Regions from separate parts of the Exiguobacterium sp. JMULE1 genome, predicted to be linked through region 1. Evidence: riboswitches for the same ligand, from Rfam matches in the RefSeq annotation. Region 1 holds a riboswitch; each other region holds the start of a gene.

Region 1 (3,111 bases):
CGAGCACTCCTTCCGTCAACTCCGGCGCGTAACGGTGCCCCCGCGTATGCGAAGAGGCACTCATGCGGCTGTAAAAGACGCCTTCTGGCGGCAGTTCATCCAGCGGAACAATCCCTTCATTCAAGTGCCACTCTTCATACGGTAACTCGAGTTCTTCGAGACGTTTGATGAGATGGTCCGTCCATTCTTGGTTTTCGTGGAGAATATGAATTTTTGTCATGATTGTTGACCTACCTTTCGTTTCGCTTCGACCAGTGGCATTACGTCACGGGCAAAGCGTTCCATTTCTTCGAGTTGTGGTGAGAATTGTAATAAGAGTAACGTGACACCAACAGCTTCGAATGCCAGAATGCGTTCAGCAATTTGTTCTGGTGTTCCGATTAAATTCGGACGTAGACCACGGTTCGAGACGGAATAATCGTTTCGTTCGACCTGTTGCTCCAGTTGCGATTTACTGATGAAATCCTGATAACCGGCATAACCAGCGCTGTCTTCCTTAACGTCCGTGATGCGTTGCCATTCAAGAAGTGCTTCTTCTTCCGTATCCCGACAAATGATGTAGGCAGCAAGACCGAAGCTCTCAAGCGGCGTTTGTCCCGTCGTTTCCCGGCGTACTTTCATGTCATTGATTTTATGGGCTACTTCTTCAACAGTACCCCCATGCATGACATAAGCGTCACAGTGTTCGACGATCGTCCGTTTTCCAGCTTCACTCTCTCCACCGGCGTAGAGCTTGATCCCTGGACGCTGGACTGGCTTCGGATGGAGTTCTGCTTGCTCGATCGTGTAGTGATGACCGGAGAAGCTATACGGTGACGCATCTGCCCATAGTCCCTTCATGACCGTGACGAACTCTTCCGTCCGAGCATAGCGTTCATCGTGTGCTGTGAAGATACCATTGTATTGTTTCGCTTCCTCTGCCCACCACGCTGAAACGACGTTGAGCGTAAAGCGTCCACCACTCAACTGATCGATGTTTGCCGCCATCTTCGCTGTCGTCGCTGGATTATGGAACCCGGGACGAACCGCTGTCATGATCTCAAGGCGTTCCGTCGTTGCAGCAATCGCTGCTGCCGTCGTCCATGCCTCAAGACTCGGTTCCTTGATGCCTTTGATATCATTCAAGTTCAATTCCGCAATCAACGTCGTCGAGAAGCCGATCCGTTCTGCTGTTTGTGCGACTTGTTTCGCATAATCGAAGGTCGGTGGCATCTGTTCATCCTCGACGTTACGTAACCATCCCCCAAAAATCGGTAACCAAAAACCATACTCCACTCCATCGTCCCCCTTATCATAAAAAAACGCTCTTTTCGAAGTTCGAAAAGAGCGACGGTATCTTGTCCTGTCCGCTCTTATCTTCGGAAGGTATCCCTTCCTGGAAGTAGCACCTTCCGCCACGGCGGGGTTGCTGAAGTGTCTTCGGGCCAGTCCCTCGACTTCTCTAGATAAGATGTGTTGCATTCATCGTACAAAATTCACTGAACTAAAGCAACCATTAAACCGTCTTTTCCAATCGGAATTATTTCGAGCATAAAAAATCCCGACATCGTGTCGGGATCCGGTATTAATATGGTGCGACGAAATCTGATGTTGGCTCTGGCGTTTGTTCACCACGAACACGATCATAGAATTTTGCAAAGGTAACACTGAAATATGGTGTAATCCACAAGAATGCTAGGCCGAGGGTAACGATTCCTAAAAGAGCCCAACCAATAAACGACAGTAGAAGAAGGAATGCTTCCATTTTATGCCCGTCCATCATTTTTCGGGAGCGTGTAATGGCCTCTAAGATACCAATCGATGGTTCATCTCGCAAAATATAGAACGTTAGCATGTAAGAAAATGATTTAATGATTCCCGGTACGACTAATAGCAGTAACCATAAGAAGATAAAAAAGAGTTGTACGATGGCTAGACCAATCACTTTGAAAAACATACCATATGGTTCAAATAAATCCGTCACTTTCGTTTCTTCTCCGCGAGCAATCGACATCGCAATCCAAGTCCAACCGACTCCGACCGGGATCAATAAAATCGATACCAACGATACGACGAGATCCATCGTATTAGCTGGTTCATCTATATCTGATCCAAATAATCCAGGCACACCTTGAATGATACTAAACAGAATAACTGTTAGGACTGCGAATCCCCAACGACCGCTGAGCGACTCCTTCGCTGCTTTTTTTAATTGAGATGACATGAGTAAGGTCCTCCTTGAAAAATAAGTTCTCACCTTACTCTACGGCTAATAACTTCTAATGTTTCACTGATTTTTCAATAATTTCCCCTCTTGTTTCTGTTTCAACCAAGCGCGCTCAAGTTGCCGCTCACACGCTGTATATAACGAACGTCGACCGTCGAGGCGTTCCATCGCGAATGGAATACCATGCTTTTTCGCCTGAGCGATGACATGTGCACTCGCTGCATGAGAGACACGGCTCGTCACGACGACGATCGCGTCCGTCTTTTTGGCGAGACAAGCAATCTTTTTCGCGGACTGTGCGTCCCCTGCTAGATGAATTAATTCGATCCCCGTCGGCACAAAGAACTCACGATAGACAGCGGTCTGTTGTTCGTTTCCAACGATAACAAGACGCATGCCTGTGAAGCGCGTGAAATCTAACGGTGTCTTATCAACGAAATCCATCAATTGTCCCGGTACGGCTGTTGTTACGATCGGTTCAATCGTTTGCTCTTTTGGCATACGGACGCGACGCTGCGCTTTTTTAGCTTTCGGCACTGGTTGCCGTTTCATTTTTCGTGCATACCGATTTGACTTTTTTGTTGTCACAGGCGTCTTCACTACCTGTTGTTCTATCGCTGACGGACGGTTGGATGATGCGTTGACGATCGGCTCTTCATACGTGAACGGATGCTTCCAAGCAATCGTTAATGTATCCTTCCGCCCCCGCCACATGACGAGATCGACAAGTTGCCCTGCTTCTAGTCGGAAATAGCGCATGTCTTCTACCGGTACAACATAATAGAACGATCTGCCCGACTCATCTTGCAGTGGACCATTCACCGTTTCCTCAATGATTCCATGTGCTTTGACGATTGCTTGTTCAAACACGACACGTTCCGGATTCTCTCTCATTCGCTCCGTCG
Region 2 (3,111 bases), 460 kb from region 1:
ACACTGAGACTGACAGATGCTGCCGTCGGACCGATCGTATTGTCGAGTAAGAACTTCGTCAACGGAATGAGGGCGACCAACAAGATAATGAACGGTAGCGACCGGACGATGTTGACGACGAAGTCAAGAACACGGCGGACGGCAAGGTTTTGAAAAAATAATCCGCGGTCGGTGACGAACAAGAGAATTCCGAGCGGAATCCCGACGACCAATGCGAAAGCAAGTGAAATTCCGACCATCCATGCTGTCTCGCCGAGTGCCTTCAAGAGCTCAGGTAACATCGTTTGAATACGATCAAGCCACATCCTGAATCACCTCGAGTGCATGAAGTTCCGTCGCGAGCCAGTCGAGGGCAAGAGCGATTTGATTGGATGATCCCGTCAAGCTGACAATGAGGACACCGAAGGCGACGTCTTGAATGTAGTCGACCTTGCCGTGCAAGATGCTGACTGAGATATCGTAACGGCGGATCGCTTCTGATAACGTACTCTCACCGGTCTTTTCGCCCGTGAACTGCAAGCGGATGATCTTGCCTGGGGTTGCCTGTAAAATGCGTTCCGGCAATTCGATTTGTAGTGCCGTATCGACATAATGTTGCGTCACCGGATGCTTAGCTTGACTGAACAAGTCATAGGTTGAGGCGACTTCAACGACTTCACCTTGTGACATGACCGCGACACGATGGCAAATCTGTTTGACGACATCAATCTCATGCGTGATGAGGACGATCGTCAACCCGAGTCGTTCATTCAAATCCTTCAGCAGTTCAAGGATCTGTAGTGTCGTAACGGGGTCAAGAGCGGATGTCGCTTCATCACATAACAAGACGGTCGGATTGTTTGCGAGTGCCCGGGCAATCCCGACGCGCTGTTTCTGCCCACCGCTTAATTGACTCGGGAAGTTCGTCTCAAATCCTTCAAGTCCGACGAGCGAGACGAGTTCACGAATCCGCTCCGGGAAATCTGCTCGTTTGACGCCAGCGGCCTTGAGCGCAAAAGCGATGTTATCCGCGACGTTGCGCGACTGGATCAATTGGAAATGCTGAAAGATCATTCCTGTCCGCAAGCGAAGTTGACGCAAATCTGCTTTTGACATCCCGCCAAGCGAGACACCGTCGACCTTGACGGTTCCTTGTGTCGGATGCTCGAGCCCATTGATTAGGCGAAGCAACGTACTTTTACCGGCACCAGACTCGCCAATGATTCCGAAGATTTCTCCTTTTTGGATCGTCAAATCGACATCCCGTAAGGCAAAAATCGGGGTCCGGTCTCGGACGAACCGTTTTGTAATGTGTTTGAATTCAATCATCCGCTCATCTCCTCATACAAAAAAAGTCGCTTTTTCCTAGTAGCGGAGCAACCAGAAAAAAGCGACGAAAGTGTAAGATTTCGTAACTTATCTCTCAGAATGAAAATCATTCTGTAGGATGTGGCACCGTTCCTTACAGGTGGTTGCCGGACGTCGTTGGGCCTAATCCCTCGGTCGCTCTCGATAAGTAGTTATGCTGTTGGGACTTACTTTAACGGAAATGATTCCCATCTGTCAAATGTTTTTTCAGAATTATTCCGCAACAGGTGTCCGGAACAGGTTGAGCGTTCCGATTCGATCGACGGCTTCTTCTAGACGTTCAACGTCAGCAATCAAGCTGATCCGGACGTAGCCTTCACCGTATTCGCCGAAGAAGGATCCAGGGGTCACAGCGACATGTGCTTCGTCAAGTAGATGATCGGTGAAGCTTTGGGACGTATAACCTTCCGGAACAGGAAGCCAGACGAAGAAGGAACCGCCCGGTCGTGGTCCACTCCAGCCGATTGCATCGAGTTTTGCGAACAACGCATCGCGTCGTGTTTCATACAAGCGACTTAACTCACGGACGCACGTCTGGTCACTCGTGAGGGCGACGGTCGCCGCATGCTGAATCGGTGTGAAGGCACTGACGTAGAGATGTTCTTGGTACGTTTCGATGCTTGAGATGACGGACGGATTTCCGATGGCAAAGGCAATCCGGAAGCCGGACATGTTGAAGCGTTTCGAGAGTGAGAACAATTCGATCCCGACGTCTTTTGCACCTTCCGTCTGCAAGAAACTTCGCGTCGGACCATCGAAACTGATACCGCCGTATGCTAAGTCATGAACGACACAGATATCATGGGCATCGGCGAAAGCGACTGTCTGTTCGAAGGCTTCTGCCGTCGCGGTCGCACCCGTCGGATTACTCGGGTAGTTGAGGAACAACATCCGGGCACGCTCAACGTCCGTCGTATCAAGTAAGTCATAATCCGGCAAGAAATCATTTTTCTCGAGCAACGGAAGCGTAATCGGGTAAGCGCCAGCAAGTGCTGCACCAGACAGGTAATCCGGGTATCCTGGATCCGGGACGATGACACCTTCTCCAGGGTTGACGATCGTCTGCGGTAAGGCGACGATTCCGGCTTTACTGCCGAGGAGAATCGCGACTTCCGTTGCCGGATCGATCGTGACACCGAATTCAGTCGCGTAAAAGTTTGCGACAGCTTGTTTTAGAAAATCATGTCCACGAAATGGTGGATATTGAAGGTTCGTTGGCTCGTCGATGGCTTGTTTTAAGGCATCGAGAATATGTACAGGCGTCGTTTGGTCGGGTGTTCCTTGACCAAGTGTGATGACATCATGTCCGGCAGCTTTTACAGCACCGATTCGGTTCGCAAGTTCAGCGAAGACGGGAGCAGGAAGCCGATCAATGGCGATGGATGGAGCGAAATGTTTCATGGATGAATGCCTCCTTCGTGGTATTGTCGTCAAGGATAACGAATATTCAATCAAAAGAAAAGAACTTTTTCGAAATTTAAAAAAATTGTCGGATAAACAGGTACAGATAAGTGGAGCGGGAATAAAGAGTAGGGAGAGGAGTGGGAAGATGAAGCGAGCTAACTGGAAAGAGGCAGTCGTCTATCAAGTCTACTGGCGTAGCTTTAAAGATTCGAACGGGGATGGGATCGGTGATTTAAGAGGTGTCATCGAGAAGCTTGATTACATCGCTTCACTTGGTGTCGATGTCGTGTGGCTGAATCCATGTTATCGTTCCCCGGACGTCGATAACGGCTATGATATTGCCGATTATTACGAGATCAT
Region 3 (3,111 bases), 740 kb from region 1:
CAAAGATTTGCGGTTCTTTTTCACGCGATAGATTGACCGTCTTCGCGTAACATCCGCCTTCGATGTTGAAGACACCATCGTGCGACCAACCATGCTCATCGTCACCGATCAATTGACGGCTATCATCGGCTGAAAGGGTGGTCTTACCAGTACCAGATAGACCGAAGAACAAGGCGACGTCGCCTTCGTGTCCGACGTTTGCCGAGCAGTGCATCGAAAGGACGTTTTCTTGTGGCAAGAGGTAGTTCATGACGGAAAAGATCGACTTTTTGATTTCTCCAGCGTATTCCGTTCCACCGATCAAGACGATTCGGTGTTCGAACGACATCGCGATGAACGTCTCGGAGTTCGTTCCGTCAACGGCAGGATCTGCTTTGAAATGTGGCGCGTAGACGACCGTGAACGGTTCGAAGGCAGCCACTTCAGGATACTCGCGTAAAAAGAGTTGTTTGGCAAACAGGTTATGCCAAGCATATTGTGTGAGCACACGGACCGGAAGGGTGAAGTGCGTATCTGCTCCAGCAGCAGCTTCTGTGTAGTAGAGATGATCAGCTTCGTTCATGTAACGAAGAACCTTTTGCAACAATTGTTCAAATTTGTCTCCATCCATTGGTTGGTTGACATGACCCCAATCAATGTGAGACTCGCAGGAAGAATCACGGACGATGAACTTATCTTTTGGTGAACGACCTGTAAATTTCCCCGTTTCTACAGATAATGCGCCGTTCTCAGCAAGGACACCTTCTTCGTTTCGAATCGCATGTTCGACAAGTTCAGCAACAGATAGTTGTTTGAACACATGCTCTTTCTTGAGTAGTTCTTCGATATTCAGGACCGTCATCGGCATCCTGACCCCACCTTTCCCCTACGTTGGTTTTGGCTCACTGTATTTAGTATGACACATTTATTATATATGACATACTAAAGAGAGAGCAATCATTTTCTAGTGCTGATTTCTATTTATCTGGAAACGCTTTCAGCATTAACAGTTTAACATCTCTTTCAAAAAGTTTCGACTAGAATTTGAAACCTTGCTTGACAGAGTAGTTACAACTTTATATCATGTAATTCGTAACGGATACTCTTATTCTGAGCAGGTGGAGGGAACAAGGCCCGAAGAAACCCGGCAACCGTCCTACATTAATTCACATATTAATGAGGGAAAAGGTGCTCTCCTGAAGCGAAGTAAACACTTCGAACGATAAGAGGGTAAAGGAAGAACGCACAACCTTTCCCTGACCATTTTTTGGACTTGGAAAGGTTTTTTTCATTTTACCGTCCCACTCAACTAGGGGAAATGAGTACACCGTCAAATTCTTTTTTGGGAGGGTCATACATGACAAACCTTAATCGCCGACTATTCACGTCGGAGTCAGTCACTGAAGGTCATCCAGATAAAATCTGTGACCAAATTTCGGATTCAATTCTTGATGCAATCCTCGCAGCGGATCCAAACGCGCGTGTTGCGGCAGAAACTTCTGTTACAACAGGTCTCGTTCTCGTTGCAGGTGAGATCACGACATCCACTTACGTCGACATTCCAAAAGTCGTTCGTGAAACGATTCGTGAGATCGGTTATACACGCGCGAAATACGGTTTCGACGCGGACACATGTGCTGTATTGACATCAATCGATGAGCAATCAGCAGACATCGCTCTTGGTGTAGACCAAGCGCTTGAAGCACGTGAAGGTAGCATGTCTGATGCAGAAATCGATGCAATCGGTGCAGGAGACCAAGGTCTCATGTTCGGTTACGCAACGAAAGAAACACCAGAACTCATGCCACTTCCAATCTCGCTTTCACACCGTCTCGCACGCCGTTTGGCAGAAGTGCGTAAAAACGGTCAACTCGACTACCTTCGTCCGGACGGAAAAACACAAGTCACGGTCGAATACAACGAGAACAACGAGCCGGTTCGTGTCGATACGATCGTCATCTCGACACAACACGCGGAAGAAGTTACGCTTGAGCAAATTCAAGCTGACTTGAAAGAACACGTCATCACACCGGTCATCCCGGCTGAATACATCGACGCAGCAACGAAATTCTTCATCAATCCAACTGGTCGTTTCGTCATCGGCGGACCACAAGGAGATGCTGGATTGACGGGTCGTAAGATCATCGTTGATACGTATGGTGGATACGCACGCCATGGCGGTGGAGCATTCTCTGGTAAAGATCCAACAAAAGTCGACCGTTCAGCTGCATACGCAGCACGTTACGTCGCGAAGAACCTCGTTGCTGCAGGTCTTGCAGACAAAGCAGAAGTTCAACTCGCGTACGCAATCGGTGTCGCGCACCCGGTATCAATCGCGGTTGATACATTCGGTACAGGAAAACTTCCTGAAGCACAACTCGTCGAATTGGTTGCTGAAAACTTCGATCTTCGTCCGGCTGGAATCATCAACATGCTTGATCTCCGTCGTCCGATCTATCGTCAAACAGCTGCATACGGTCACTTCGGTCGTACAGATGTTGAGCTTCCATGGGAGCAAACAGATAAAGCAGCAGTTCTTGAAGAACAGGCAAAACGTTTCGCATAATCAAAAAGTCCGAGAACCCTACGCGGGTTTTCGGACTTTTTTGTTTACGTGGAACTTTGCAGGAAACGAATGTTTTTTCTAGAAGAGGGTAAAAGTACATGAGTCGATTCGTATGAATACAAAGGGGGGTTCCGATTATGGAAATACGCGAAGCTATTCCAGCCGATGCAGGACGTATTCATGACATTGCCGTCACATCCTGGTTGGATACGTACGCAGAAATCTATTCCGAGCGCTCGAAAGCGCATTTCGTGCAGGAAGCGTATCCGCAAGAGGAGGTTGTTCGTGCGATTCGGACGGCAGAAGAAGCACGGGGAGAGTATTTTTATGTCGGAATCATCGATGAGGAAATCGTCGGTTTCATTCATGCTGTTGATGTTGAGGGAACGTGGGAAATCATTCGTCTGTACGTCTTACCGAAATATCAGCAAAACGGAATCGGACGACGATTGATCCGTGAACTCGAACGACAAGGAGCCGTCCCACTCGAAGTATACGTGGAGGCACGTAACTATAAAGCGCGTCAGTTCTTGACCTCATTCGGTTTTGAAGAACTCAGTGAGATG
Region 4 (3,111 bases), 670 kb from region 1:
TGCTGCCGTTGGTCCGAGGAACGAACCGACGATTGCCGTCGTAAATGGAATCAATAAGATCAGTAAGATGATGAACGGAATCGAACGGAAGACGTTGACGACCAAGCTCAACACTGAATAGAACGCCCGATTCTTGAACAATAACTCTTCGTTTGTCGCATACAATAGTAAACCAATGATCAAACCGAGGACGAATGTCGAAACCCCAGCGATTGCCGTCATATAGACGGTACTGCCTGTCGCTTCCCACACCATGTCCCAATCTAGATTGTCAAAGAATGAAATCATCGGTGATCCACCTCCACTTCAACATCACTGGCTTGAAGTTTCGTGATGACCGCTTGTGTTGCTTCTGTTTCCCCGATCAACTGAATGAACAGTGTACCGAGTGCCCCTTCCTGCGATTGACCGACGTTTCCGCCGATGATATTGAACAGGACCGGTGAATCCTTCATGACTTCCGCGAGGATCGGGCTTTCCGCTGTCGATCCAACGAACGTCAACTGAACGATTTTTCCGGTTGGGTACCGTTCGCGTAGTTTCGCGAACGTTAACTCGTTCTCCGACGGCGAAGTTAATTGTTTGACGAATTCCTTCGTCATCGCTTGCTTCGGATGACGGAAGACTTCTGCGACCGGTCCTTGCTCGACGATTTTACCGGCTTCCATGACGGCGACCCGGTGACAGATTTTTTGAATGACGTGCATCTCGTGTGTGATCAAGACGATCGTCAGTTTCAGTTTTTCATTGATGTCGACGAGTAACTCAAGGATTGAGTCCGTCGTCTTCGGATCGAGTGCACTTGTTGCCTCGTCACATAAGAGAACGTCCGGGTTCGATGCCAGTGCCCGAGCGATACCGACACGTTGTTTTTGACCACCGGATAATTGTGACGGATAGGCTTTTTCGCGTCCGTCCAAACCAACGAGTTGGATCAGTTCCGCTACCCGTTCCTTGCGGTGTGCTTTCGGGAAGCCACCGAGCTCGAGTGGGAACATGATGTTCTCTTCAACCGTCCGTGACCATAGTAAGTTGAAGTGTTGGAAGACCATCGAGACATTCTTGCGGACGCCTCGTAATTCCTTAGGTTTTAGTGATGTCATTTCAACACCATCGATTTGGATCGAACCACTCGTTGGTGCTTCGAGCATATTCAGTAATCGGATCAGGGTCGATTTCCCTGCTCCGGAATAACCGATTATTCCAAAAATTTCACCGCGCTCGATTGTCAGATCGACATTCGCGACGGCTTCGACCGCTCCGCGCTTTGAGCGATAAATCTTTCCTACGTCTTGTAAACGAATCACAACTGTCCCTCCTAAAATAAAAAAAGTGCGCGCGTTTTAGAGCAAACGCGCGCACTTTTCAGTACACAAAACCATTTGCTCTCATCTCCCAGACTTTTGTCTGCTGGAATTAGCACCACTTCGGATTAGATCCGCGGTTGCCGGGTTTCATCGGGCCAGTCCCTCCACCACTCTCGATAAGAGTTTCGGTATTAAGTTTGTAGAATATATTCTGAATATTAGCAGGGGTTATTTTTGTTGTCAAACAGTTTTTTCAGAAACTTTTTCGAGGAACGTGAAAGCACGTGTTAAGTCTTCTTTCAAATCTTCCGCATCCTCAAGTCCAACTGAAATCCGAACGAGACCGTCCGTGATGCCGAGTTCTGCCCGACGTTCTGCTGGGATCGACGCGTGCGTCATCCGTGCAGGCACCGAAATCAGACTCTCGACGGCACCAAGACTCTCAGCGAGTGTGAAGAAGTGTGTCGCCTCGACGAGTTTTTCTGCGTTCGCTGCTGAACCGACATCAAAGCTGATCATCCCACCAAATCCAGTCGCTTGTTTCGCTTGGATGTCGTGACCAGGATGCGATGCAAGTCCTGGGTAGAAGATGTTCGAGACGATGTCTTGCGCTTGTAGGAACGCAACGAGATCATGTGCTGTCTCTTCGATCGCATCCATCCGGATACCGAGTGTACGAAGACCACGGACGAGCAAGAAGCTGTCTTGCGGTCCAAGCACGCCGCCTGTCGAGTTTTGAATGAAGTGCAGCTCTTCGCCGAGCGCATCATCTTTGACGACGACAAGTCCAGCGACGACGTCCGAATGTCCGCCGATGTATTTCGTCGCACTGTGCAAGACGATGTCTGCACCAAGTGCGAGTGGTTGTTGATGGTATGGTGTCGCGAACGTGTTGTCGACGACGAGTTTAAGATCGTGACGTTTGGCGATTGTTGCGATTGCTTCAATGTCCGTAACTTTCAACAACGGGTTCGTCGGTGTTTCGACGTAGACGATCTTCGTGTTGTCTTGGATCGCTGCTTCCGTTGCCGCAAGATCCGTCGTATCGACGAATGTCACTTGGATGTTGAACTTCGGTAAGACGCGTTGCATCAAGCGGAACGTACCACCGTAGACGTCATCCGTCATGACGATGTGGTCGCCAGACTCAAGCAAGTGGAAGACGGCATGGATCGCTGCCATCCCAGAACCGAACGCAAAACCACGTGCGCCGCCCTCGAGATCCGCAATCAATCGTTCGATGCTCGTCCGTGTCGGGTTCGCTGTCCGTGAGTATTCGTATCCGTCCTTAAGTTGACCGATTTTATCCTGCTTGTATGTGCTTGTTTGATAGATTGGAGGTGTGACGGCTCCTGTTGCCCGATCGACACCTGTTCCTCCATGAATCAATGCTGTCTTCTTACGCATGAGTTTCGTCCACCTTTTCAAAGATTTGTTGGCTTAAATAGCGTTCGGCACTGTCTGCGAAGACGGTGACGATCGTACTGCCGGGGTGACGCTTTGCGATATCAAGCGCAGCAACGAGCGCTGCACCTGCTGAACTACCAACGAGTAGTCCTTCGCGAGCAGCGAGTGTATGAACCGCGTCAAATGCATCGCGGTCAGAAATCGTATGAATCTCATCAACGAGTTCACGCGGAACGAGGCTTGGCCATTTCGCTGTACCGATACCTTCTGTCTTATGCGGACCGGCTGGACCACCATTTAAGACGGAGCCTTCCGGTTCAACGATTGCTGCTTTTGTACCGAGACGTTGTTTTAAGAAGTCCGCTGTTCCGGCGAACGTACCACCTGAACCACAACC

What was found. A riboswitch is a leader RNA that binds a small molecule or an ion and turns the genes downstream of it on or off. The one in region 1 is predicted to bind S-adenosylmethionine.
Region 2: another riboswitch for S-adenosylmethionine. It lies ahead of EXW93_RS13460 (methionine ABC transporter ATP-binding protein); the one in region 1 lies ahead of EXW93_RS15730 (LLM class flavin-dependent oxidoreductase).
Region 3: another riboswitch for S-adenosylmethionine. It lies ahead of metK (methionine adenosyltransferase); the one in region 1 lies ahead of EXW93_RS15730 (LLM class flavin-dependent oxidoreductase).
Region 4: another riboswitch for S-adenosylmethionine. It lies ahead of EXW93_RS12430 (methionine ABC transporter ATP-binding protein); the one in region 1 lies ahead of EXW93_RS15730 (LLM class flavin-dependent oxidoreductase).

What each region holds. Positions count from the first base shown of each region.
Region 1 is NZ_SGWC01000002.1:2,995,375-2,998,485, forward strand. It holds gene EXW93_RS15725 (ATP-grasp domain-containing protein) at 1-220, opposite strand, end outside; gene EXW93_RS15730 (LLM class flavin-dependent oxidoreductase) at 217-1,275, opposite strand; SAM riboswitch class I at 1,350-1,452, opposite strand; gene EXW93_RS15735 (DUF975 family protein) at 1,565-2,203, opposite strand; gene EXW93_RS15740 (DUF2325 domain-containing protein) at 2,267-3,111, opposite strand, start outside.
Region 2 is NZ_SGWC01000002.1:2,533,701-2,536,811, reverse strand. It holds gene EXW93_RS13465 (methionine ABC transporter permease) at 1-305, opposite strand, end outside; gene EXW93_RS13460 (methionine ABC transporter ATP-binding protein) at 295-1,308, opposite strand; SAM riboswitch class I at 1,393-1,498, opposite strand; gene EXW93_RS13455 (aminotransferase class I/II-fold pyridoxal phosphate-dependent enzyme) at 1,561-2,748, opposite strand; gene EXW93_RS13450 (alpha-glucosidase) at 2,897-3,111, shown strand, end outside.
Region 3 is NZ_SGWC01000002.1:2,257,635-2,260,745, reverse strand. It holds gene pckA (phosphoenolpyruvate carboxykinase (ATP)) at 1-847, opposite strand, end outside; SAM riboswitch class I at 1,082-1,208, shown strand; gene metK (methionine adenosyltransferase) at 1,337-2,545, shown strand; gene EXW93_RS12070 (GNAT family N-acetyltransferase) at 2,683-3,111, shown strand, end outside.
Region 4 is NZ_SGWC01000002.1:2,327,254-2,330,364, forward strand. It holds gene EXW93_RS12425 (methionine ABC transporter permease) at 1-288, opposite strand, end outside; gene EXW93_RS12430 (methionine ABC transporter ATP-binding protein) at 285-1,307, opposite strand; SAM riboswitch class I at 1,386-1,490, opposite strand; gene EXW93_RS12435 (bifunctional cystathionine gamma-lyase/homocysteine desulfhydrase) at 1,548-2,714, opposite strand; gene EXW93_RS12440 (PLP-dependent cysteine synthase family protein) at 2,707-3,111, opposite strand, start outside.